Regions from separate parts of the Streptomyces sp. NBC_00273 genome, predicted to be linked through region 1. Evidence: predicted binding sites of a transcription regulator. Region 1 holds the regulator's gene; the other holds the start of a gene.
What was found. Region 1 encodes HrcA, which represses chaperone genes, less so after heat shock. Its sites were predicted from a motif close to TTNGCACTCNGNNNNNCNGAGTGCNAA; they were not measured.

Region 1 (10,949 bases):
GCCCGCCGCGATGATCGGGAGCGCCACGGCCTCCCGCACCTGGGCCACCAGCGCGAGGAGGCCCACGGTCGCCGTGCCGTCGATCTGCGGGTCGTCCCGGTGGGTGCCCTGGTGACCGCCGGCCTCGGCGCCCTGGACGCAGACCGCGTCCGCACCGGCGCGCTGGGCGCTGCGGGCCTCCTCGGCGGAGGTCACCGTGACGACGGTGTACGTACCGGCCTTGCGCAGGGCCGCCAGGGCCGCGAAGGCGGGACAGCCGAAGGTGAACGAGACCACCGGGACCGGGTCTTCGAGGAGGATGGCGAGCTTGGCGTCGTAGCCGTCGTCGCTGGTGCCGATGATGTCCTCGTCCGCGAGCGAGATCTCGTACCAGCTGGCCTCGCCGGCCAGCTGCCCGCGGTAGGCCTCCACGGCGGCCGGATCGACGTAACCGGTCTGCGGCATGAAGAGGTTGACGCCGAAACGGCGCCGGGTCAGCGCGCGCACCTGCTTGATCTCCTGGTACATCCCGTCGGCGGTCTTGTAGCCGCCGGCCAGGAAGCCCAGTCCACCCGCCTCGCACACGGCGGCGGCGAGCGCGGGGCAGGAGGCGCCGCCCGCCATGGGAGCCTGCACGATCGGGTACGGGGAGAGACCGTTCGGTGCCGAGGACATGGACTGCATCGTGCCACGTCCGGCGCATGGGGCCGAATCATGGCATTCGCCTGGCATAGTCCGCTTCCCGACCGGCCTCCGGCCGACGCCGGGCCGATGCGACGAGCCCGGCCGGGGAATCCCCAGGCCGGGCTCGTGACGGTGGATCGCGGTCGGTCAGCGACCGTTGAAAGCGTCCTTCAGGCGGCTGAACAGACCCTGCTGACCCGGCGCGAACTGACCCATCGGCCGCTCCTCGCCGCGCAGCTTCGCCAGCTGGCGGAGCAGGTCCTCCTGCTGGGCGTCCAGCTTGCCCGGGGTGGTGACCTCGACGTGCACGATCAGGTCGCCGCGTCCGCCACCGCGCAGGTGGGTGACGCCGCGCCCGTGCAGCGGGATCGCCTGGCCGGACCCGGTGCCGGGCCGGATGTCGATCTCCTCCAGTCCGTCCAGCGTCTCCAGCGGGCACTTGGTGCCCAGTGCGGCCGCCGTCATCGGAATGGTGACCGTGCAGTGCAGGTCGTCCCCGCGCCGCTGGAAGGTCGGGTGCGCCAGCTCGTGGATCTCCACGTACAGGTCGCCGGCGGGGCCGCCGCCGGGGCCGACCTCGCCCTCGCCCGCGAGCTGGATCCGGGTGCCGTTCTCGACGCCGGCCGGGATCTTGACCGTGAGGCTGCGGCGGGAGCGGACCCGGCCGTCGCCCGCGCACTCGTGGCACGGGGTCGGGACCACGGTGCCGAAGCCCTGGCACTGCGGGCAGGGGCGCGAGGTCATGACCTGGCCCAGGAAGGACCGGGTGACCTGCGAGACCTCACCGCGGCCGCGGCACATGTCACACGTCTGCGCCGAGGTGCCGGGAGCGGCGCCCTCACCGGAGCAGGTGTTGCAGACGACGGCCGTGTCGACCTGGATGTCCTTGGTCGTCCCGAAGGCCGCCTCGTCCAGTTCCAGGTCCAGGCGGATCATCGCGTCCTGGCCGCGCCGGGTCCGCGAGCGCGGGCCGCGCTGCGAGGCCTGGCCGAAGAAGGCGTCCATGATGTCGGAGAAGTTGCCGAAGCCACCCGCTCCGAAGCCGCCCGCTCCGCCGCCACCGCCCGAGGAGGACAGCGGGTCGCCGCCGAGGTCGTAGACCTGCTTCTTCTGCGGGTCCGACAGCACCTCGTAGGCCGCGTTGATCTCCTTGAAGCGCTCCTGCGTCTTCGGGTCCGGATTCACGTCCGGGTGGAGTTCACGCGCGAGGCGCCGGAAGGCCTTCTTGATCTCGTCCTGCGATGCGTCGCGGCGCACGCCGAGAACGGCGTAGTAGTCCGTGGCCACTTACGACTCCGCCAGGATCTGTCCGACGTAACGTGCCACTGCGCGTACCGCTCCCATCGTTCCGGGGTAGTCCATGCGGGTCGGTCCGACCACGCCGAGTTTGGCGACTGCTTCGCCGCCCGAACCGTAACCGACCGAGACGACCGACGTGGAGTTCAGTCCCTCGTAGGCGTTCTCGTGCCCGATCCGTACGGCCATTCCCGACTCGTTGGCCTCGCCCAGCAGCTTGAGGAGCACGACCTGCTCCTCGAGTGCTTCGAGCACCGGCCTGATCGTCAGGGGAAAATCGTGTCCGAAGCGGGTGAGATTGGCGGTACCGCCGATCATCAGCCGCTCTTCGGCTTCCTCGACCAGGGTTTCGAGGAGTGTCGCGAGCACCGTGGAAACCGTGCCGCGGTCCTCGGCCTCGAAGGATTCGGGGAGGTCCTGGACGAGCGGGGGTACATCGGTGAAGCGGCGCCCGACGACCCGGCTGTTGAGCCGGGCCCGCAGGTCCGCCAGCGAGGTCTCCCCGAAGGGGCTCGGGCAGTCGACGAGCCGCTGCTCGACCCGCCCGGTGTCCGTGATCAGTACGAGCATCAGGCGCGCGGGAGCGAGCGAGAGCAGCTCCACGTGCCGGACGGTCGACCGGGTCAGGCTCGGGTACTGGACGACGGCGACCTGCCGGGTGAGCTGCGCGAGCAGCCGCACCGTGCGGCCGACCACGTCGTCGAGGTCGACGGCGCCGTCGAGGAAGTTCTGGATGGCCCGGCGCTCGGGCGACGACAGCGGCTTGACCCCCGCCAGCTTGTCGACGAAGAGCCGGTAGCCCTTGTCGGTGGGGATCCGGCCGGCGCTGGTGTGGGGTTGGGCGATGTAGCCCTCGTCCTCCAGCACGGCCATGTCGTTGCGCACGGTGGCGGGCGAGACGCCGAGCCGGTGCCGCTCCGTGAGCGCCTTGGAGCCGACCGGCTCCTCCGTCCCGACGTAGTCCTGGACGATGGCGCGCAGCACTTCGAGTCTGCGTTCGCTGAGCATCGCGCACACCTCCAGCTGTGGTCCGTTGCCGTCTTCTGCCGTGTTCGTTGGCACTCTGATCGTTCGAGTGCCAGAGAGCCCCCGCTCAGTGTACGGCCGGGCGGTAAGCCCCTGGCAAGGGAGGCCCGCCAGGGTAGCGTCGCGGCATGGACGTGCATTGGGAAGGGTCGGGCTGGGAACGGCTGACCGGACGGGCCGGCCGGCGGCGGCTGCCGGTGTGGGACTGCACCGTGGGGCTGGTGGTGGGCGAGGATTCGGTCCTTCTGATCGACCCCGGTTCGTGTGTGCGCGAGGGCGCGCAGGTACGGGCCGAGGCGGAGCGGCTGACGGGCCGGCACGTGACCCATATCGCATTCACGCACGGTCATTTCGATCACGTCCTGGGCGCGGCCGCCTTCACCGGGGCCGAAGTGTTCGGGGCGGTCGGGCTGGACTCGCTGCTGGCGGCGGAACGCGAGGAGCTGCGCGAGGACGCGGTCCGGCAGGGGCTGGCGGAGGCCGAGGCGGCGGAGGCGGTGGACCTGCTGGTGCTGCCCCGGCATTCGGTGTCGGGCGAGTGGACGCTGGAACTGGGTGGCGTACAGGTGCTGCTGGCCAATGTGGGGCCCGGGCACAGCGGGCACGACCTGGCCGTCTTCGTACCGGGCGAGCGCGAGGTGGTCTTCTGCGGGGACCTGGTCGAGGAGTCGGGCGAGCCCATGGCGGGCCCGGACGCCACCCCCGGGCAGTGGCCCGCCGCCCTGGACCGGCTGCTGTCACTGGGCGGGGACGACGCACTGTACGTACCGGGTCACGGAGCGGTGGTCGGGGCGGAGTTCGTCCGTGCGCAACGCGCCACACTGGCGGCCCGTTTCGGCGTGTCGGAGGCGTGACGCGCGCGGCTCTCCTACTGTCGGCCGGATGCGCGAGTACTCCCCCGACCTGACCCCGCAGTGGAAGCGACCCAAGGCCGTGCCCGAGGTGGCGGCCGACCGGGACCTCGTGGTCGAGGTCGCCGGTACGGACTTCTGCGGCGCGGTGGTGGCCTGCGAGGCGGGCACGGTGACCCTGGAGGACCGCTTCGGCAAGCGGCGGGTCTTCCCGATGGAGCCGCGCGGGTTCCTGCTGGACGGCGAGGTGGTCACCCTGGTCCGGCCCGCGCGCGGGCCCGCGGGGCCGCGCCTGACGGCCTCGGGCTCGCTGGCCGTGCCCGGGGCGCGGGCGCGGGTGGCGCGGGCGGGCCGGATCTACGTCGAGGGCCGGCACGACGCGGAGCTGGTGGAGCGGGTCTGGGGTGACGACCTGCGGATCGAGGGCGTCGTGGTGGAGTACCTGGAGGGCATCGACGACCTCCCGGCCGTCGTCGCCGACTTCGCCCCGGCCGCGGACGCCCGCCTCGGCGTCCTGGTCGACCACCTCGTGCCGGGTTCGAAGGAGTCCCGCATCGCGGCGTCGGTGAGCTCGCCGGACGTCCTGATCGTGGGTCACCCGTACGTGGACGTCTGGCAGGCCGTGAAGCCGTCCGCGCTGGGCATTCCCGCGTGGCCGGTGGTCCCGCCCGGCCAGGACTGGAAGACGGGCATCTGCCGGGCCCTGGGCTGGCCGGAGAACACGGGCGCTGCCTGGCAGCACATCCTGTCCCGGGTGACGTCCTACAAGGACCTGGAGCCGACGCTCCTGGGCTCGGTGGAGCACCTCATCGACCACGTCACGGCCCCGTAGCCCACCCCAGCCCGGCCGACCCCTGACAGGCCCCGCCGCAGCCCTCCGAGCCCCGCCGGCGTTTGAGGCGCACTTTCAGCCCCGCCGGCGCTTGAGGCGCACCCACCCAGCCCCGCCGGCGCTTGAGGCGCGGGGGTCCGGGGGCAGCGCCCCCGGCAACGGCGCCGCAGGCTGGTCAGTCCACCAGGTCCCGGACCACCGCGTCGGCCAGCAACCGCCCCCGCAGGGTCAGCACGGCCCGCCCGGCCTCGTACGGCGCGGCGTCCAGCAGCCCGTCCGCCAGGGCCTTGCGGGAGGCCGCGAGCCCGGCCGGGGCCAGCAGGGTCAGCGGGACGCCGTCCACCAGCCGGAGCTCCAGCAGGATCCGCTCCACCCGCCGGTCCTCCTCGGAGAGGAGCTCGCACCCCGCGCCGGGGGAACGGCCCTCGGCCAGGGCCGCGGCGTACGCGCCCGGGTGCTTCACGTTCCACCACCGCACCCCGCCCACGTGCGAGTGCGCGCCCGGCCCCGCGCCCCACCAGTCGGCGCCGCGCCAGTACAGCTCGTTGTGCAGGCAGCGCCCGGCCTCCGAGGTGGCCCAGTTCGAGACCTCGTACCAGGAGTACCCGGCCTCGGCCATGACCGAGTCCGCGATCAGGTACCGGTCGGCGTGCACGTCGTCGTCCGTCATCGGAACCTCGCCGCGGCGGATGCGCCGCGCCAGCTGCGTGCCCTCCTCGACGATCAGCGCGTAGGCGCTGATGTGGTCCGGCCCGGCGCCCAGCGCCGCCGAGAGGGTCGCCCGCCAGTCCTCGTCCGACTCCCCGGGCGTGCCGTAGATCAGGTCGAGGTTGACGTGCTCGAAGCCCGCCGCCCGCGCCTCCGCGACGCACGCCTCGGGGCGCCCCGGCGTGTGGGTGCGGTCGAGCACCTTCAGGACGTGCTGCTTGGCGCTCTGCATGCCGAAGGAGACCCGGTTGAAGCCCCCGGCGCGCAGCTCGGCCAGGTACTGCGGGTTCACCGACTCCGGGTTGGCCTCGGTGGTGATCTCGGCGTCCTCGGCCAGGCCGAATTCGTCCCGGATGGCCGCGAGCATCCGTACGAGGTCCCCGGCGGGCAGCAACGTGGGCGTGCCGCCGCCCACGAACACCGTCCGTACGGCCCTCGGGTCGTCCCCGAGCACCTTCCGCGCGAGGCGGACCTCGTCGATCAGGGTGTCGGCGTAGTTCTCCCGGGAGGCGAGCACACCGCCGGTGCCCCGCAGCTCGGTGGCCGTGTAGGTGTTGAAGTCGCAGTACCCGCAGCGCGTGGCGCAGTACGGGACGTGCAGGTAGAACCCGAGCGGCCGCTCCCCCGCGCCCGCCAGGGCGTGCGACGGCAGCGCGCCGTCTTCGGGCATGGGTTCACCGTCGGGGAGTGCGGAAGGCATGCACCCATCATCCCGCACGGGAACGGCCCCGCCGTCGTCACGTCCGACCCCGCCGGCGTCCCGTCCGACCCCGCCGGCGTTTGAGGCGCGGGGTCCGGGGCGGAGCCCCGGGAGCCGGCTCGCGGCCGACACCCCGGGGCCGCCCGGGAACGGCGGGGTCCGCGGGGCGGTCCGCCGCCCCGCCCCGCCGGGCCCGCGGCAGGCGCTACGCCTCGCGGGACCCCTCGTACATCTCCTCGATCAGGTGCTTGAACTCACGCTCGACCACCGGCCGCTTCAGCTTCAGGCTGGGCGTGAGGTCGCCGTGCTCGACGTCGAGGTCGCGCGGCAGCAGCCGGAACTTCTTGATCGTCTGCCAGCGCTGCAGGCCCTCGTTCAGGGTCTGTACGTACGTCTCGATCAGGCGGTTGGTCTCCGGCGCCGCCAGGACCTGTCCGTACGTCTTGCCCTCCAGCCCGTTCTCGGCCGCCCAGGTCAGGATCGACGGCTCGTCGAGGGCGATCAGCGCCGAGCAGAAGTTCCGGTCGGCGCCGTGCACGACGATCGTCGACACGTACGGGCAGATCGCCTTGAACTGGCCCTCGATCTCCGCCGGGGCGACGTACTTGCCGCCCGAGGTCTTGATCAGGTCCTTCTTGCGGTCGGTGATGCGCAGGTAGCCGTCGGCCGACAGCTCGCCGATGTCGCCCGTGTGCAGCCAGCCGTCGGACTCCAGGACCTCGGCGGTCTTGTCGGGCTGCCGGTGGTAGCCCTGCATGATGCCGGGGCCGCGCAGCAGGACCTCGCCGTCGTCGGCGATGCGGACCTCGGTGCCGGGGAGCGGCTTGCCGACCGTGCCGGTGCGGTAGGCCTCGCCCGGGTTGACGAAGGAGGCCGCGCTGGACTCGGTCAGGCCGTAGCCCTCCAGGATGTGGACGCCCGCGCCGGAGAAGAAGAAGCCGATCTCGGGGGCCAGGGCGGAGGCGCCGGAGACGGCGGCGCGCAGCTTCCCGCCGAAGGCCTCGCGGAGCTTGGAGTAGACGAGCGCGTCGGCGATCTTGTGCTTGGTGGTGAGGCCGAAGGGGGCGGTCGCCTGGCCGGTGCGGCGGAAGTTGTCCTGCGTGACCTTCGCGTACTCGCGGGCGACGCCGACCGACCACTGGAAGATCTTGTACTTGGCTCCGCCGGCGGCGCGGGCCTTGGCGGCCACGCCGTTGTAGACCTTCTCGAAGATGCGCGGGACGGCGGCCATGTACGTCGGCTGCACGACCGGCAGGTTCTCGATGATCTTGTCGATCCGGCCGTCGACGGCGGTCACGTGCCCGGCCTCGATCTGGCCGGAGGTCAGCACCTTGCCGAAGACGTGGGCCAGCGGCAGCCACAGGTACTGGACGTCCTCCTTGCCGATCAGACCGGTGGCGACCATGGCCTTGGCCATGTACGACCAGTTGTCGTGCGGCAGCCGGACGCCCTTGGGGCGGCCGGTGGTGCCGGAGGTGTAGATGAGGGTGGCGAGCTGGTCGGAGGTGATGGCCGCGACCCGCTCGTTGACCGCCTCGGGGTGCTTGGCGAGGTACTCCTTGCCGCGCGCCTCCAGCTCGGCGAGGGAGAGGACCCAGCCCTCGGGGTCGCCCTCGGCGGCGATCGCGTCGTCGGCGTCCAGGACGACGACGTGGGCGAGCCGCGGCAGCTCGGCGCGGCGCTCGCGCGCCTTCGCCAGCTGCTTGGCGTCCTCGGCGATGAGCACCCGGCTCTCGGAGTCCGAGAGGATGAACGCCGACTCGTCCGCGTTGGTGCTGGGGTAGATCGTGGTGACCGCACCGCCCGCGCACATCACGCCGAGGTCGGAGAGGATCCAGTCGACCCGGGTGTTGGAGGCGAGCGCGACGCGCTCCTCCGTTTCCAGGCCGAGGGAGATCAGCCCGGCGGCGATGGCGAACACCCGCTCGGCCGCCTGGCCCCAGCTGAGTGATTTCCAGTCGTCGGCGCCGCCCTGGCCGCCGGCCGCCGGTACCGGGTACCGGTAGGCCTCGTCGTTCGGCGTCGCTGCGACGCGCTCAAGGAAGAGCACCGCCACGGTGGGCGGGCGGTTCTCGAGATAGGTCTGTGTGTCGCTCACGACATCCTCCGGACCGATCCACGCGGTAGTGCGTGGGCGTGGGGCGCTGGGGAGCGCTGGGGACTGGCGGGTATGCAGCCGGTGGCTTTTTAAACTGGCGAGTAACCGTCGAGCAGTGATCAGACTAGAGCGCGACCGGCGCGTGCGTAAGGGCCCGCGAGCGGCCGCTTCATAACGAAACAGGCCCCCGCACCTGAGTGCGGGGGCCTGTCTGCGTCGGGTGACGGCGGGGCTGCTACTTCTTCTTGCCGCCGGACTCGTCACTGGAGAGGACGGCGATGAAGGCCTCCTGCGGGACCTCCACGGAGCCGACCATCTTCATCCGCTTCTTGCCTTCCTTCTGCTTCTCCAGCAGCTTCCGCTTACGGGAGATGTCACCGCCGTAGCACTTGGCGAGGACGTCCTTGCGGATGGCGCGGATGGTCTCGCGGGCGATGACGCGGGAGCCGATCGCGGCCTGGATCGGCACCTCGAAGGCCTGCCGCGGGATGAGCTCGCGCAGCTTGGCCACGAGGCGCACGCCGTAGGCGTAGGCGGCGTCCTTGTGCGTGACGGCGGAGAAGGCGTCGACCTTGTCGCCGTGCAGCAGGATGTCGACCTTGACCAGGCTGCCGGACTGCTCGCCCGTGGGTTCGTAGTCCAGGGAGGCGTAACCGCGCGTCTTGGACTTCAGCTGGTCGAAGAAGTCGAAGACGATCTCCGCGAGGGGGAGGGTGTAGCGGATCTCGACCCGGTCCTCGGAGAGGTAGTCCATGCCGAGGAGCGTGCCGCGGCGCTGCTGGCACAGCTCCATGATCGCGCCGATGAACTCGGTGGGCGCGAGCACGGTGGCCCTGACGACCGGCTCGAACACGTCCGAGATCTTGCCCTCGGGGAACTCGCTCGGGTTGGTGACGGTGACTTCCTTGCCGTCCTCCATGACCACCCGGTAGACCACGTTGGGCGCGGTGGCGATCAGGTCGAGGCCGAACTCGCGCTCGAGGCGCTCACGGACCACGTCCAGGTGGAGCAGGCCGAGGAAGCCGACGCGGAAGCCGAAGCCGAGCGCCGCCGAGGTCTCCGGCTCGTAGACGAGCGCGGCGTCGTTGAGCTGGAGCTTGTCCAGCGCCTCGCGCAGGTCCGGGTAGTCCGAGCCGTCGAGCGGGTAGAGGCCGGAGAAGACCATCGGCCGCGGGTCCTTGTAGCCGCCGAGGGCCTCGGTGGCGCCGTTGTGCAGGCTGGTGATGGTGTCACCGACCTTGGACTGACGGACGTCCTTCACGCCGGTGATGATGTAGCCCACCTCGCCGACGCCGATGCCGTCGGACGGGGTCATCTCCGGGGAGGAGACGCCGATCTCCAGCAGCTCGTGGGTGGCGCCGGTGGACATCATGCGGATGCGCTCGCGCTTGTTCAGCTGCCCGTCGACCACACGGACGTACGTGACGACGCCACGGTACGAGTCGTAGACGGAGTCGAAGATCATGGCGCGGGCCGGGGCGTCCTTGACGCCGACCGGGGCCGGAACCGTGGCGACGACCTTGTCGAGCAGCGCCTCGACGCCGAGACCGGTCTTCGCCGAGACGCGCAGCACGTCCTCGGGCTGGCAGCCGATCAGGTTCGCCAGCTCCTCGGCGAACTTCTCCGGCTGGGCGGCCGGCAGGTCGATCTTGTTCAGGACGGGGACGATCGCGAGGTCGTTCTCCATCGCCAGGTACAGGTTGGCGAGGGTCTGCGCCTCGATGCCCTGGGCGGCGTCCACGAGGAGGACGGTGCCCTCGCACGCGGCGAGGGAACGGGAGACCTCGTAGGTGAAGTCGACGTGCCCGGGGGTGTCGATCATGTTGAGGATGTGGGTGTTGCCCTGACCCTCGCCCGTGGTGGGAGCCCAGGGCAGCCGGACCGCCTGGGACTTGATCGTGATGCCGCGCTCACGCTCGATGTCCATGCGGTCGAGGTACTGGGCGCGCATCTGCCGCTGGTCGACCACACCGGTGATCTGGAGCATCCGGTCGGCAAGGGTCGACTTGCCGTGGTCGATGTGCGCGATGATGCAGAAGTTGCGGATCAGCGCCGAGTCGGTACGGCTCGGCTCGGGCACGTGGCTGGGGATCGCGGGCACGCAGTGTCCTGATTCTCGGTCGCAGTCGGAAGCGTTTGCGGAGCGTCGGTCGGAGCGAGGGTCCGGCTCCCGTCGCTGTCGGCGGCGCGATGTCGGATCTCTACGCAGACTCCCATGGTCCCATGGACGGGGCAGTGCGCTCGGTTTGGGCCGCCCGCAGCGTGCCTGGTAGCCTGGGCAGCTGTGTCTCGTATGCCCTCTCAGCTGTCGAGGCACAATCCGAAGATCAAACTCTGAACCTGAAAAGGCTCTTTCGTGGCGAACATCAAGTCCCAGATCAAGCGGAACAAGACGAACGAGAAGGCGCGCCTGCGCAACAAGGCCGTCAAGTCCTCGCTCAAGACCGCGATCCGCAAGGCCCGCGAGGCCGTCGTCGCCGGTGACGTCGAGAAGGCCACCGTGGCTTCTCGCGCTGCCGCGCGTGCGCTCGACAAGGCTGTCTCGAAGGGTGTCATCCACAAGAACGCCGCCGCCAACAAGAAGTCGGCGCTGGCCACCAAGGTTGCCTCCCTGCAGGGCTGAGCTCCCTGATGTGATCGCCGGAAGGGACCCAGCGGGCCCTCTCTCCCGCTCCTGACCGGCACCCCGCTCCGCACACGAAGCGTTCGCCACGCGGGTGCGGAGCAATCCAGAAGTAACCCGAAGGCCCCGGCCTCCGCCCTTCCCCAGGGCGG
Region 2 (10,949 bases), 2.0 Mb from region 1:
CGCCGGCAGGTACGACACCGCGAAGAGCACCGGCTTGCCGTCGAGCACGAAGCAACGGCTGCGCACCCACACCCGAGTCCCCGCCGGAACGCCGAGCGCGTCGCAGACGCGGTCGTCCGCCTCTCCCTCACGCACCTCGATCTGGTCGACGACCAGCTCTCGATCCTCGGAGTCGGCGGACCAGACGGACCGCCCCGACCCCCACTGCTCCTGCGCCAGCCGCTGGATACCGCGCCGCCGCAGGGGCTTGAACGCCCGGACGAAAACTCCGGCACCCTTCCGGGCCTCTGCGAGTCCTTCGTTCTGCAGCACACCGAGGGCCTGACGCGCGGTCATCCGCGCGACCTCATAGGTCGCCATGAGGTCGTTCTCACCCGGCAGCCGGTCGCCCGGGCCGAACTCGCCCGCCTGGATCGCCGTCCTCAGCGCATCAGCGATCCGCTGGTACTTCGGCTGACGGCTGCTGCCCTGGCTGGTCATGAAACCGATCACTCCTTCGCCTCTCTAGACACCCTAGGGCCATGGGTGAGGCACCGCACGCACCAGCAGCGGACCCCCTTTCTCGTGGCATCTCTAGAGAACTATTGACGGGTCCAGTTGATGTCGGCTGTAGTGGATACATCTCTAGAGAGGTCGGCCGCGAGGTGGCCTCGTGAGTGAGGAGTGATCTGTATGTCGCAACAGCGCGACGCCTTCACCGTCGATACGGGCGACACCCTCCCTGTGAGGGTGGCTGTCATATGCGAGCCCAGTGAAGATCTGCTCGGGCGGGCGCTGATCGGTTGGGAGCGCTTCCTCCGCACCCTGCGAGGGGCGCCTGATGAGTGAGCGGTACGAGTACCTGCCGCACCGACTCCTTCGCCAACGCGTCCGTGACATCGCTTCAGGCGTCGAGGGCGAGTTGATGGCTGTGATCAACGAGAACGTCTCCGAAGCCGACGTCGAACACTGGATGGAGCTGGCTTACATCCGTGGTTCGTCTGGTCGTGAATTCACGACCTCGGTCGCCAATGTCGAGGCGGCGGACTGAAGAATCGTCCGGCTCTCCAGCGGGCGTGTGGTCTGTCTGGGTAGCGGGTGGCGACTGCCCTCGGCCGAGCTGATGTGAACTCGGGCTCGGGTGCGGAAGTGCTCGCAGGGTCAAGGGAAAGCGGGCGCGGGTGCGTAGAGCTGGCTGCGATTCGGCTGGGGCGACGTATCAGCCGTCAGTCCCCCCTAGCCGTCCCTGTCCGACCCGACCCAGGACGGCCGTCGGACGCTGAGCGATGAGGAGCGCGTAGCGATTGGGTGCGCCCACCGACCCGGGCCCTGGTCTGGACGGGCCCGTCTCTCGGTCGTGGCTGTTCGTGCCCGACCCGGTTGGGTGCCTCCGACCGCCCCGCGCCTGAAGGCATCCCCCGTACGCAGCTCTGATGCCGCCCACCCGGCTCCCGCCCCTACACCCGCACCACCGGCGTGATCGTCGTTTCCACCGGGCCGTGGGCGTCCGCCTCGCGTTGGCGTTCCGCGCTGTCGCTGATGCGCAGCAGCAGGGCGATCATGATCCAGTTGGCCAGGAGGGACGAGCCGCCCTTGGCCAGGAAGGGAAGGGCCTTGCCCGTCAGGGGGATCAGGCCCGTCACGCCGCCCGCGACCACGAAGACCTGTAGGGCCAGCGCCGCCGCCAGGCCCACCGCGAGCAGCTTGCCGAAGGGATCGCGCGCGCCGAGCGCCATCCGCAGCCCCCGCTGCACCAGGAGCGCGTAGAGGATCAGCACTGCCATCACCCCGGCCAGGCCCAGCTCCTCGCCCACCGTGGTCAGGATGAAGTCGCTGCGCCCGGCGAACGCGATCAGCTCGGGGTGGCCCATGCCGAGGCCCGTGCCGGAGATGCCGCCCGTGCCGAAGCTGAACAGGGCCTGCGCCGACTGGTCCGAGGTGACTCCCGCCGGCCGGTTCTCCCAGTAGTACGACAGCGGGTTGAGCCACGCGGCCACGCGCGCCTTGACGTGCGGCTCCGTCGAGCCGACCACGAAGGCGCCGGCCGCGGCCATGAGCACACCGCAGACGATCCAGCTGGTGCGTTCGGTCGCGACGTACAGCATCACCACGAACACCCCGAAGAAGATCAGCGAGGTGCCGAGGTCGCGTTCGAAGACCAGGACCAGCATCGAGACGATCCACACCGTGACGATCGGGCCGAGCTGGCGCATCGGGGGCAACCGCATGCCCAGGAACCTGCGGCCCGTCAGGGCCAGCGAGTCCCGGTGGATGACGAGGTACCCGGCGAAGAAGATCGCGATCATGATCTTCACGAACTCGCCGGGCTGTAGCGAGAAGCCGAAGAGTTTGATCCAGCGCTTCGCACCGTAGGTGTCCGCGCCGAAGAAGGCGGGTGCGATCAGCAGCACCAGCGCGACGGCCATGTTGATGTAGATGAACCGTTGCAGCAGCCGGTGGTCGCGCAGCAGCGCCAGTACGAGCAGGCAGGCGGCGATGCCGACCACCGTCCACATCAGCTGGCCGGGGGCGTTCGCGTCCGAGTTGTAGCGCTCGATGTAGCCCTGGTCGAGGCGGTGGAGCAGCACCAGTCCGAGGCCGGTCAGCAGCATGGCGAGCGGGAAGATCAGCGGGTCGGCGTAGGCCGCGAAACGGCGTACGCCCAGATGCCCCACTAGGGACAGCAGGGTCATGCTCAGGGTGAAGTCGACGAACTTGGGCGGCAGCTCGCCGTTCATGGCGAGGCCCGCGGCGGCGTGGCCGAAGACGGCGATGGCGATGACGAAGACCAGGAGGAGCGCCTCGGTGCGGCGGCGGGAGACCGCCGACGTCAGGGGTTTCAGTCCACGCACGGGACGCCGCCACCCTCCTTGGGGGCGGACGGGGACGGCGGCGGGGGTGCCGCGTCGGGCGAGGACGAGGGCGAGGACGAGGGCGAGGTCGACGGAGAGGCCCAAGGAGAGGCCGAAAGAGGGGCCGAAAGAGGGGCCGAGGGTGAGGACGCGGCGCCCGATGCGCCGGCGTCAGCGGAAGCTTCGGGTCCGATCTGTTCGGCAATGAGGCGCTTTATCTTCATATCATCTACGACGTTGATGTCCTCCCCATGGTTCCTTCCGAAACCTTCGATGGGAAGTGTCGTGAATTGCACCTTCCCGCCGGACAGGTTCTTCGCCTGCTTCACGAACGCCAGGAGATCCCAGCCTTCGTCCGTGACCACGTCCTGTTTGGCGGCGTCGATCAGTTTCATCAGCTTCGCCGGGTCGGTGAAGGTCCCGACCGAGTTCAGCTTCTTCGTCGCGCCCGCGAGAAAGGCCTGCTGGCGCTTGGTCCGGTCCAGGTCACCCCGGTCCAGGCCGTGCCGCTGCCGCACGAAGGCGAGCGACTGCCGGCCGTCGAGCGTCTGCGGGCCCGCCGGGAAGTCGGCGCCCGAGTACGTGTCCTTGACCGCCTTGTTCAGGCACACCGGTACCCCGCCGAGCGCGTCCGCGAGGTGGTAGAAACCGGCCAGATTCAGTTCGGCGAAGTGATCGATCGGGACCCCCAGGAAGTTCCGCACCGTTTCGATCTGTGCCGCGCGCCCCGCCTCCCGGCCCTCCCGCTCCAGCTGCCGGACGTCCTTGACCCCCCGCGCGGCGAGCTGCTCCTGCTTCTTCTCCTTCGCCAGCCCGTACGCCTTCTTGACCTTGTCCTTGCCGTGGCCGGGTATGTCGACGAAGTCGTCGCGCGGCACCGAGAAGGCCTTCGCCCGGCCGCCGTCCCCGGGCACGTGCAGCAGGATCAGGGTGTTCGCGTTGTAGCCGCCGATGTCCGAACTGCCGGCGTGCAGCTTGTCGAGGACCTCCTCCGGCAGTTTCTCGCCGTTCTGGTCCCGGCGGCTGTCCAGGCCCATGAGCAGGATGTTGCTGTCGCCGAACGCGGACTTCTCCGCGCCCTCGAGGGCCTTGGAGCTGCCGATGCCGGCGGCGAGGTCGCGGTACAGGTACCAGGCGCCGCCCCCCGTCAGGGCCACCAGCGCACAACCGGTGACCAGCAGCGTGCGGCCCAGTCGCCGCCGGCGGGCCGGGCGGTGGCGGGATCGGGTCGTCGGCTTCCTCCGGTGTGCGCTCATGCCTGCCGATGCTGACGGAGGTCCGCTGAAGGAATCCTGAGGGCCTCGGCCGAGCGCCGGTCGGGCTCCGGACGGCGCTACGGGATGCGCAGCACCAGCCGCGCGCCCCCGGCGGGCGCCGGCAGCGCGCGTACGTCGCCCCCGTGCGCCCGCGCGATCTCCCGGGCGATGGCCAGGCCCAGCCCGGTACCGCCGCTGGCCCGGCCGCGGTCCGCGTCCAGCCGTACGAAGCGTTCGAAGACCCGGTCCCGGTCCGCCTCCGGGATGCCGGGGCCGTCGTCCGTGACCTCCAGCACCGCCCATCCGTCGTGCGCCGCCGCCCGTACGACCACCTCCGCGCGGGCGTACCGCAGGGCGTTGTCCACGAGGTTGGCCAGGGCCCGTTCCAGCCGCGCCGGGTCCCCGGAGGCCGGTACGGGCGCCTGCGCGTCCAGCCGTAGCGCGATCCGCGAGCTACCCCGCCGCGCCGCGTCTTCCGCGGCCAGCAGGGCCAGGTCCACCGGCTCGCTCCGCGGTGCCGACGCCGGTCCGCCGTCGAGGCGGGCCAACAGCAACAGGTCCGCCGCGATGGCCTGGAGCCGCTCGGTGTCGGCCAGCGCAGCCGCGACCGACTCCCGGTCGGGGCGGTCCATGGCGAGGGCGACTTCCAGCCGGGACCGGACGGCGGCCAGCGGGTTGCGCAGCTCGTGGGAGGCGTCCGCGGTGAACTGCCGCTGCCGGGCGTCGGAACGCTCCAGCCGGTCCAGGGTGTCGTTGACGGTCCGGGCCAGCTGCGCGATCTCGTCCGCCCCGCCCGGGTCCGGAACCCGCCGGTCCAGCTCGCTCGCCGTGACCGCCGCCAGTTCGGAGCGGATCGCGCTCACCGGGCGCAGCGCGCGGCCGGTCACCCACCAGGCCAGGGCCGCGGCGAAGCCGGTCAGCGGGGGCGCCCCCGCCAGCAGCCCGACCGCGACGGCCCGGGTCGCGTCGTCCACGTCGCCGAGCACGGTCATCGCGTAGACCGTGTGCGCCCCCGGCGCTTCGACGACGACCACCGCGCGCCGTTCCCCGCCGGGGTGCGCCGGCGGGAGCACGGCCGACCGGGAGTCGTCACCGGGGCCGGGCAGCGGGGCGCCGCCGAGGTCGGGGGTGAGCTTCGGGTCGCCGGTGCTGGCGACCGTGCGCCCGGCCGCGTCCCGTACGAGGACCAGGTCCACCCCGCTCTCGGGTGCGGGCAGCCGTCCACCGGCCGGCAGGGTCCGGTTGTCGAGCTGGGCGGCGACCTTGCGGGCGGCGAGCTCGGCGCGGCCGGTGGTGTTGTCGAGGAGGTTGGCCCGCAGCAGGGCGTGCAGCCACAGGCCGCCGCCGGCGAGGACGGCGGCCATCGCGAGTGCGGCGGCCGCGGCGGTGCGCGCCCGGATGCCGCTAACCACCGTCGGGGGCCATCCGGTAGCCGGTCCCGTGGACGGTGCGGATCGAGCGGCGACCGAAGGGCGCGTCGATCTTCTTGCGCAGCGAGGAGACGTACACCTCCACGATGTTCGGGTCGACGCCGTGCGGGGTGTCCCAGACCTCGTCCAGGATGTCCTGCTTGGCGACGGCCCGGCCGGGCTGCTCCATCAGGCAGGCGAGGACGCCCAGTTCGCGGGCGGTCAGTTCGATGTCCCGGTCGCCGCGGCGGCAGCGACGGCCCTGCGGGTCCAGGACGAGGTCGCCGGCCTGCAGGGTGCCGCGGTCGGGGGTGCCGGCGCGGCGGGCCAGGGCCCGGATCCGGGCGGCCAGGACCACGAAGGAGAACGGCTTGGTGAGGTAGTCGTCGGCGCCGGAGTCCAGGCCCTCGGCCTCGTCGTACTCGCCGTCGCGGGCGGTGAGCATCAGGACCGGGGTGGTGTCGCCGTGGGCGCGCATGCGGGTGCAGATCGCGTGGCCGCTGGGACCCGGGAGCATCAGGTCGAGCAGGACGACGTCGTACGGGCCGCCGGCGAGGGCGAGGTCGAGCCCGCGGTGGCCGTCGTGGGCGACGTCGACGCGGTGCCCGTCGGCGGAGAGGCCGCGCCGCAGGGATTCGGCGAGGCCTTCTTCGTCTTCGACCACGAGGATGCGCACGGCTCCAGCGTCACATATCGGCGTGTTTGCCCTGCGGCCCGGTCGGCGGTGTCCAGCGCACGTCGTCTACCGGGCTCCGCCCGGACCCGCGCCTCAATCGCCGGCGGGGCTGGAAGGTGGGGGCTGCTCGGTGGTGTGCGGCGGGGCCGGATCCGTACCGGGCTCCGCCCGGCCCCGCGCCTCAAACGCCGGCGAGGCTGAAAAGGCGGGTCCGTGCCTCGTGGGCGGCGGGGCTGGGTGGCTCGGCGGTGTCCAGCGCGGCGGGATCCTCGCCGGGCTCCGCCCGGACCCGCGCCTCAATCGCCGGCGAGGCTTGATGGTGCGGGCCCGTGCCTCAAACGCCGGCGAGGCTGAACGGGCGGACCTGTGCCTCGAATATCGGTGGGGCTGAAAGGGGGGCTTGGGGAGAGCTGTAGGTGGATGGGTTGGGGTGTCGGAGCGCTGCCGTGGGGTGGGGACACGTAGGAGGGTCCCCGCAGGACGAGCGCGCAACCCAGGCCGTCTGGCAGGACCGCGGCCGTCTGGCGCGAGCCGAGGAGATCCTCGTGCGGGGCACCGCCCCACCCTTTGAAGCCCCGCCGGCGATTGAGGCGAACCACCTCGGCTCGAGGGAACGTGCCACCGAGCCGCACACCACCGAGCCCCCCGCAGGGGACCCGGCCGGCGATTGAGGCGAACCACCTCGGCAGAAGGATCCGCGCCACCGAGCCCCACACCGCCGAGCCGCCCGCAGGGCACCCGCAGGGCACCCCGTACGGCAGCGGTCCGCGCAACGCCCGCGTCGGGAATTGGCACTCCGCTTGACCGAGTGCTAATCGCCGGAATAGTCTCGCACCTGGCACTCACCCCCGGTGAGTGCCAACACAGCGACAGGCAGATCCGGCACCCGCGACGACGGATCGACCTGGTCGCCACCTCAGACAGTTAACCCCGGATCTCCGAAGGGGGAGGTCGGATCGTGACGACCGCCAGCTCCAAGGTTGCCATCAAGCCGCTTGAGGACCGCATTGTGGTCCAGCCGCTCGACGCCGAGCAGACCACGGCCTCCGGCCTGGTCATCCCGGACACCGCGAAGGAGAAGCCCCAGGAGGGCGTCGTCCTCGCGGTGGGCCCGGGTCGCTTCGAAGACGGCCAGCGTCTCCCGCTGGACGTCACCGTCGGCGACATCGTGCTGTACAGCAAGTACGGCGGCACCGAAGTGAAGTACAGCGGCGAGGAGTACCTCGTCCTCTCGGCTCGCGACGTGCTCGCGATCGTCGAGAAGTAATTCGCTTCAAGAAGTTTGCTTGAGCTGCGCCCCTGGTCACCCCGCTGATTGCCGGGCGGCGAGGGGCGCAGCTCGTTAAACCCGAGTTTTCGAGAGGGCTGAACCGCTCCCATGGCGAAGATCCTGAAGTTCGACGAGGACGCCCGTCGCGCCCTCGAGCGCGGCGTCAACAAGCTTGCCGACACGGTCAAGGTGACGATCGGCCCCAAGGGCCGCAACGTCGTCATCGACAAGAAGTTCGGCGCCCCCACCATCACCAACGACGGTGTCACCATCGCCCGCGAGGTCGAGCTGGACGACCCGTACGAGAACCTGGGCGCGCAGCTCGTGAAGGAGGTGGCGACCAAGACCAACGACATCGCGGGTGACGGCACCACCACCGCCACCGTGCTGGCCCAGGCGCTGGTCCGCGAGGGTCTGCGCAACGTCGCCGCGGGTGCTTCCCCGGCCGCCCTGAAGAAGGGCATCGACGCCGCGGTCAAGGCCGTGTCCGAGGAGCTCCTCGCGACCGCCCGCCCGATCGAGGACAAGTCCGACATCGCCGCCGTGGCCGCGCTCTCCGCGCAGGACCAGCAGGTCGGCGAGCTCATCGCCGAGGCGATGGACAAGGTCGGCAAGGACGGTGTCATCACCGTCGAGGAGTCCAACACCTTCGGCCTGGAGCTGGAGTTCACCGAGGGCATGGCCTTCGACAAGGGCTACCTCTCGCCGTACATGGTCTCCGACCAGGAGCGCATGGAGGCCGTCCTCGACGACCCGTACATCCTGATCAACCAGGGCAAGATCTCCTCGATCCAGGACCTGCTGCCGCTGCTGGAGAAGGTCATCCAGGCCGGCGCCTCCAAGCCGCTGCTGATCATCGCCGAGGACGTCGAGGGCGAGGCGCTCTCCACCCTCGTCGTCAACAAGATCCGCGGCACCTTCAACGCGGTGGCCGTCAAGGCCCCCGGCTTCGGTGACCGTCGCAAGGCGATGCTCCAGGACATGGCCACCCTCACCGGTGCCACCGTCATCGCCGAAGAGGTCGGCCTCAAGCTCGACCAGGCCGGTCTGGACGTACTGGGCTCCGCCCGCCGCGTGACCATCTCCAAGGACGACACCACCATCGTCGACGGTGGCGGCAGCCACGACGAGGTCCTCGGTCGCGTCAACCAGATCAAGGCCGAGATCGAGTCGACCGACTCGGACTGGGACCGCGAGAAGCTGCAGGAGCGCCTGGCGAAGCTCGCCGGTGGCGTCTGCGTCATCAAGGTCGGCGCCGCCACCGAGGTGGAGCTCAAGGAGAAGAAGCACCGTCTCGAGGACGCCATCTCGGCGACCCGCGCCGCGGTCGAGGAGGGCATCGTCTCCGGCGGTGGCTCCGCGCTCGTCCACGCCGTGAAGGTCCTCGAGGGCAACCTCGGCCTGTCGGGCGACGAGGCCACCGGTGTCGCGGTCGTGCGCCGCGCCGCCGTCGAGCCGCTGCGCTGGATCGCCGAGAACGCCGGTCTCGAGGGTTACGTCATCACCTCGAAGGTCGCCGAGCTCGACAAGGGCCAGGGCTTCAACGCCGCCACCGGCGAGTACGGCGACCTGGTCAAGGCCGGCGTCATCGACCCGGTGAAGGTCACCCGTTCCGCGCTGGAGAACGCCGCCTCCATCGCCTCCCTGCTGCTCACGACCGAGACCCTGGTCGTCGAGAAGCCGGCGGAGGACGAGGGCGACGCCGGTCACGGCCACGGTCACGGCCACAGCCACTGATCGCGCGCACCACGCCGAGAAGGCCCCGTTCCGCAGTTGCGGAGCGGGGCCTTCCCGTTTGCCTTCTCGCCTTCCCCGTGATGGGGCCTCAGGTTCCGTACGGGGAACCCGTTCCGCCCATCTGCTGCTGCAGGGCTCCGGGGTTGTAGTGCCACCAACCCTCGATGATCTCTCCCTCCAGGCACCGGAACGTGGTGCTCCCGGACATGTAGTACGTCTTCCCGGTCGGTGCGACTCCCATGAACGACCCCTTGTGGGTGCCGGTCCAGTTCCACACCGTCGTGACCATGTCGCCCTCGGCCAGCTGGGCCGTCGGCTCGAAGGTCATGTCGAAGGCCGCGCGCCACGTCTCCATGTCCGACTTCATGGCCTCGCGTCCGACGACGGTGGACTCCGCCCTGCTGGCGTCGTGGTTGATGTAGTTCGTCGCGAAGCACTCGTCGAGGGCGCTCATCTTCCCCGCCATGGCCGCTTCTTCGAACACCCGGTTGACGAGCTGCTTGTTGAGGTGCTCGTCGCGGACCACGTCGAGGTTCATGAACTTCGGCATGCCTTCGCAGAGGGCCACCATCTCCTGGAACATCCGGTCCGTCTCGGGGAGGTGGGAGTTCTTCATGGCCTCCTCGTACGAAGCGAACTCCACCATGTCCACGTAGTGGTTCCGGGCCTCGCGGTCCTGGCCGATCATCGTGTGAGTGGCGGTGCGCCTGCCGCTGCTCTGCTCCGCCCAGCGGTCGATGAGCGCGTTCATCTCGTCGAACCGCCTGGTCTCGTAATCGATCACTTGTACGAATGTCATCGCGTCGCCTCCCGCGCTGGATGGGACAGGTCCAGTTTAGGGAGATTTCACCTGGTTGGCTGCTTGTGAGAGGCCCCTCGGGGCACCCTCCAGGGCTACTGGGGGCCGTACTTGCGGCCCGTGCGCGAGGACACCCCGCCCAGCAGTCCGCGCGGCGTCAGCTTCACCACGCCCATCAGCGCCTTGTACCGCGGGTCCGGGATCGACACCGTCTTCCCGCGGGCCAGGTCGGCCAGGGCCGCCGCCACCAGCTTGTCGGCGTCCAGCCACATCCAGCCGGGGATGTTGTCCGTGCCCATGCCGGCCCGCTGGTGGAACTCCGTCCGGACGAAGCCGGGGCACAGCGCCATCAGCCGCACCCCGGACCCGCCCAGGTCCCGCGCCGCGCCCTGGGTGAACTGCACGACCCAGGCCTTGCTCGCCCCGTACGTGCCGCGCGGTACGAAGGCGGCCACCGAGGCCACGTTGATCACGCCGCCGCGGCCGCGCGAGCGCATCGATTCCGTGGCCGCGGAGGTCAGCCGCAGGACCGCCTCGATGTGCACCTTCAGCATGGTCAGCTCGTCGGCCATGGAGACTTCGAGGTAGCGGCCCTTGTTGCCGAAGCCCGCGTTGTTGACCAGCAGGTCCACCGGGTGGGTGCGGTCGCCGAGGCGCTTCTCGACCGCTGCGATGCCCTCCTCCGTGGAGAGGTCGGCGGCCAGCACCTCGGCTTCGATGCCGTGCCGGTCGTGGAGCTCGGTGGCCTGCTCGCCGAGCCGCTTCGCATCGCGTGCCACCAGCACCAGATTGTGCCCCTGGGCGGCCAGCCGCCGGGCGAAGGCGGCGCCGATGCCCGCCGTGGATCCCGTAATCAACGCAGTCGTCATAGGCGCAACCTAGCTTCCCGGAATGACGGCGCTACCTCGCCCCGGCCCCCGCCCCGTACTTCTCCACGTACAGGCGAACCCGCTCGCGGGCCTTCGGCTCCA

Region 2: a site for HrcA is predicted at 6,961-6,987, ahead of groES (co-chaperone GroES). Genes of this name have one in related genera too.

The regions. Positions count from the first base shown of each region.
Region 1 covers NZ_CP108067.1:6,454,047-6,464,995, reverse strand. Annotated here, with positions in the region: gene OG386_RS28595 (nitronate monooxygenase) at 1-654, opposite strand, end outside; gene dnaJ (molecular chaperone DnaJ) at 811-1,950, opposite strand; gene hrcA (heat-inducible transcriptional repressor HrcA) at 1,951-2,967, opposite strand; gene OG386_RS28580 (MBL fold metallo-hydrolase) at 3,114-3,839, shown strand; gene OG386_RS28575 (DUF3097 domain-containing protein) at 3,868-4,668, shown strand; gene hemW (radical SAM family heme chaperone HemW) at 4,844-6,076, opposite strand; gene OG386_RS28565 (AMP-dependent synthetase/ligase) at 6,282-8,174, opposite strand; gene lepA (translation elongation factor 4) at 8,410-10,275, opposite strand; gene rpsT (30S ribosomal protein S20) at 10,531-10,797, shown strand.
Region 2 covers NZ_CP108067.1:4,419,600-4,430,548, reverse strand. Annotated here, with positions in the region: gene OG386_RS18940 (GntR family transcriptional regulator) at 1-480, opposite strand, end outside; gene OG386_RS18935 (hypothetical protein) at 821-1,030, shown strand; gene OG386_RS18930 (FtsW/RodA/SpoVE family cell cycle protein) at 1,437-2,831, opposite strand; gene OG386_RS18925 (LCP family protein) at 2,819-4,087, opposite strand; gene OG386_RS18920 (sensor histidine kinase) at 4,165-5,499, opposite strand; gene OG386_RS18915 (response regulator transcription factor) at 5,492-6,172, opposite strand; gene groES (co-chaperone GroES) at 7,131-7,439, shown strand; gene groL (chaperonin GroEL) at 7,551-9,179, shown strand; gene OG386_RS18900 (ester cyclase) at 9,268-9,978, opposite strand; gene OG386_RS18895 (SDR family NAD(P)-dependent oxidoreductase) at 10,074-10,847, opposite strand; gene OG386_RS18890 (MOSC domain-containing protein) at 10,879-10,949, opposite strand, start outside.